DNA from 2 places in the Pantoea sp. SM3640 genome. Region 2 is predicted to be linked to the other one. Evidence: predicted binding sites of a transcription regulator. Region 2 holds the regulator's gene; the other holds the start of a gene.
What was found. Region 2 encodes PhoB, which activates phosphate uptake and scavenging genes when phosphate is short. Its sites were predicted from a motif close to CTGTCATAAAACTGNCNNAT; they were not measured.

Region 1: a site for PhoB is predicted at 770-789, ahead of serA (phosphoglycerate dehydrogenase). Genes of this name have one in related genera too.

What each region holds. Positions count from the first base shown of each region.
Region 1 covers NZ_CP064872.1:570,998-573,204, forward strand. The annotation lists gene rpiA (ribose-5-phosphate isomerase RpiA) at 32-691, shown strand; gene serA (phosphoglycerate dehydrogenase) at 971-2,207, shown strand, end outside.
Region 2 covers NZ_CP064872.1:2,912,144-2,914,350, forward strand. The annotation lists gene phoR (phosphate regulon sensor histidine kinase PhoR) at 1-874, opposite strand, end outside; gene phoB (phosphate response regulator transcription factor PhoB) at 889-1,578, opposite strand; gene sbcD (exonuclease subunit SbcD) at 1,776-2,207, shown strand, end outside.

The DNA of each region.
Region 1 (2,207 bases), 1.7 Mb from region 2:
ACTTCGTTGTCGCACAGGTTTTAAACATACCATGACCCAGGATGAACTGAAAAAAGCCGTTGGCTGGGCTGCACTTGACTATGTGCAGCCGGGCACCGTTGTTGGCGTAGGCACCGGATCCACCGCTGCCCACTTTATTGATGCGCTGGCCACGGTCAGGCATCAGATCGAAGGTGCCGTCTCCAGCTCCGACGCTTCTACCCAGAAGCTGAAAAGCCTGGGCATTCAGGTGTTCGATCTGAACGAGATTGACCTGCTGTCGGTTTACGTTGATGGCGCGGATGAGATCAACCCACAGATGCAGATGATCAAAGGCGGCGGCGCAGCGCTGACGCGTGAAAAGATCGTAGCCGCGGTGGCCGAGACCTTTATCTGCATCGCTGACGCCTCAAAAGAGGTCGATGTGCTGGGGCGTTTTCCGCTGCCAGTCGAAGTGATTCCGATGGCGCGCAGTTACGTGGCGCGTCAGCTGGTGAAAATGGGCGGCTTACCTGAGTATCGTCAGAACGTGGTGACCGATAATGGCAACATTATTCTCGATGTGCATAATCTGCGCATTCTCGATCCGATTGAGCTCGAAAAAACCATCAATGCCTTGCCGGGCGTCGTTACCGTTGGTCTTTTTGCCGCGCGCGGTGCCGATATCGCATTAATTGGCGGTCCTGATGGCGTGAAAACCATCAAAAAATGATCTGTCTGGCGCTGTAAAGGCGCCGGTTATTTCGGCCTGCAAATCATCTTTTCTCACGTCGGTGAAATTTGGTGACTTATGTCACATAACCGTCATCGACAGTAGGTTCGTTCTCTCTTCATCGCTGACCTCATGATTTTGTCCGGCAATGTGCTGCTGTCAGCCATTGCCGTGCTGGCTGCCGGGCAATCGTTTGTATTGCCGGACGCGATTTTTTTGATATTTTGACAGAAGGCTGGCTTATGGTAGTCCTCATTGAATGCTGAATAGGATCGGGAAATGGCAAAGGTATCACTGGAAAAAGATAAGATTAAGTTCCTGCTGGTGGAAGGTGTTCATCAGAGCGCGCTGGAGAATCTGCGGGCTGCAGGCTACACCAACATCGAATTCCACAAGGGCGCACTGGACTCCGACGCGTTAAAAGCATCGATCCGCGATGCGCACTTCATTGGTATCCGTTCCCGCTCCCAGCTCACTGAAGAGATTTTTGCGGCGGCTGAAAAGCTGGTTGCCGTTGGCTGTTTCTGTATCGGCACTAACCAGGTTGATCTGCAGGCGGCTGCGAGCCGGGGTATTCCGGTATTCAATGCGCCGTTCTCGAATACCCGCTCGGTGGCAGAGCTGGTCATTGGTGAGATGCTGCTGATGCTGCGTGGCATCCCCGAAGCGAATGCGAAAGCACACCGTGGTATCTGGAATAAGATTGCCAAAGGTTCATTTGAAGCGCGTGGTAAAAAGCTGGGTATTATCGGTTACGGTCATATCGGGATGCAGCTGGGCGTGCTGGCCGAAAGCCTGGGTATGCATGTTTTCTTCTACGACATTGAAAACAAGCTGCCGCTGGGTAATGCCACCCAGGTACGCCATCTGGCCGATCTGCTCAACATGAGCGACGTTGTCAGCCTGCACGTGCCGGAAACCGCCTCTACACAGGATATGATCGGTGCAGAACAGCTGGCGCAAATGAAACCCGGTGCGCTGCTGATTAACGCCTCACGTGGCACCGTCGTGGATATTCCGGCGTTGTGTGAAGCCCTGGCCAGCAAGCATGTGGGTGGCGCAGCCATCGATGTCTTCCCGACCGAGCCTGCCACCAACAGCGAGCCGTTTATATCTCCACTGAGTGAGTTCGACAACGTGATCCTGACGCCACACATTGGCGGCTCGACAGAAGAAGCGCAGGAGAACATCGGAATTGAAGTAGCGGGTAAGCTGGCGAAATATTCCGATAACGGCTCGACTCTCTCAGCGGTTAACTTCCCGGAAGTGTCACTGCCGATTCACGGTATCAGCGCCAGTCGTCTGCTGCACATCCATGAAAACCGTCCCGGCGTGCTGACGGCCATCAACCAGATATTCGCAGAGCAGGGTATCAACATCGCCGCGCAGTATCTGCAGACCTCGCCGTTTATGGGTTATGTGGTTATCGACATTGATGCAGAGCCAGAAGTGGCAGAGAACGCGCTGCAGCTGATGAAAGCGATTCCGGGCACTATCCGCGCGCGTCTGCTTTACT
Region 2 (2,207 bases):
CCGCCTCATGCTGCAGCAGCTTCAGCATCACCGGCACATCGACCTTCTCTTTGAGATCGATCGCGGGCGCGGCTTCGATGCGCGACAGCGTCAGCAGCTGTTTCACCAGACTGTCCATGCGGCGCGTCTGCTCCGACATGGTGTGCAGCGCTTTGCTGCGCGACGGCTCGCTCATCACCGAGTCATTCATCATCTCCAGATAGCCCTGCAGCACGGTGAGCGGCGTGCGTAACTCATGGCTGACGTTGGCAAAGAAGTTGCGGCGCGCCCCTTCCAGCTGATGCATCTGCGTCACATCACGCGCCACCAGAAGCCACTGCCCTTCGCTATAGGGCATGACGCGGAATTCCATGTGAAGTTTGTTGTTCAGCACCAGCGTCAGCGGCTTGTCAAAATCGCGCTGGCGCAGATAGCGGGAGAACTCCGGGTAACGCAGCAGATTGAGGATATTCTGGCCATTATCTTCCGGCCAGCGCAGGCCCAGATGCTGCTGCGCCAGGCCGTTACACCAGAAAATAGTGCCCTCTTCCGTGGTCAGGATCACCGCATCCGGCAGCGATTCGGCCCCGCTGCGAAAACGCTTAATCAGATTACCGAGTTCACGCCGCCGCCGCCGGTTGCGCAGCTGCATCTGGTAAAGCCCATAAAACAGCGGTTCCCAGCTGGCACGCCCGGTCGGTGGCGTCATGGTGCGGTCGAGCCACAGCCAGTGCGACAGCCGCATCAGATTGTGGAAATGCCACAACAACACCATGACCACGCTCAGCAGCAGCCACCAGGGCAGGCCGCCAAACAGCAGACCCAGCAGCGCCGCAGGCAGACAGGCCAGCAGCAGTTCTGTCAGTAATCTCTTCCAGGAGAGGCGTTCCAGCACGGTAAAGGCTCCGTTTAGTAGCGGGCAGAGAAACGATACCCTGTTCCACGGACGGTTTGTACCATGCGATCGTGGCCGGAGACTTCCAGCGCTTTACGTAAACGGCGAATGTGAACATCGACAGTGCGATCCTCCACATACACATTGGTGCCCCAGACGTGGTTCAGCAGCTGTTCGCGGCTGTAGACACGCTCCGGGTGCGTCATAAAGAAGTGCAGCAACTTATATTCGGTGGGGCCCATCTCCAGCGGCGTGGTTTCGGACATCACGCGATGTGAGGAGGGATCCAGACTCAGCCCCTGCATCTCAATCACCTCTTCCACTGCCATCGGCGAAATGCGGCGCATTACCGCTTTGATCCGCGCCATCAGCTCTTTAGGTGAAAACGGCTTGGTAATGTAATCATCGGCGCCCACTTCCAGGCCACGTACCCGATCTTCCTCTTCGCCGCGCGCGGTCAGCATCATCACCGGGATATCGCGGGTCATCGCCTCGCGCTTCAGATGCTTGATAAACTGAATCCCGCTGCCACCGGGTAACATCCAGTCCAGCAAAATCAGATCGGGCCAGGGTTCAATCAGCTTGCCAACGGCGCTGTCATAATCTTCCGCCTCGATTGGCTGATAGTCGTTCTGCTCCAGAACAAAACACAACATTTCACGGATGGGGGCTTCATCCTCCACAACCAAAATGCGCTTAGCCATTATTACTCCTGCTGATTATGACGGCTGTCACTGAGATTCGCGGCGCCATTATGCGTCAGATTTGTGACACTTTTATGAAAAACATAACCTGCCTGTAACCTCACTGGTAATCATTTATGACAGCGCAGCGACATTTTTTTGCTTTGGCCGCAGAGCCAGTATAATCGCCCGGCGAATCACAACGGCAGGGACTCATCATGCGCATCATTCATACTGCGGACTGGCATCTGGGGCAGTTCTTCTACAACAAAAGTCGGGCGGCGGAACATCAGGCGTTTCTCGACTGGCTGTTGATCCAGATTGAACAGCATCAGGTGGATGCGCTGATTATTGCAGGCGACCTGTTTGATACCGGTACGCCGCCCAGCTACGCCCGCGAGATGTTTAACCGCTTCGTGGTGGCACTGCAGCCTGCGGGCTGTCAGCTGATTGTGCTGGCGGGTAACCACGATTCCGTGGCAACGCTGAATGAGTCACGCGAATTGCTGGCCTGCCTCAACACGCGGGTGATCGCCACCCCGCAGGCGCAGGATGATGTGCTGCTGCTCAACACCCGCCAGGGCGAGCCGGGCGCGCTGCTGTGCGCCATTCCCTATCTGCGCCCGCGCGATATCCTGCGCAGCCGGGCG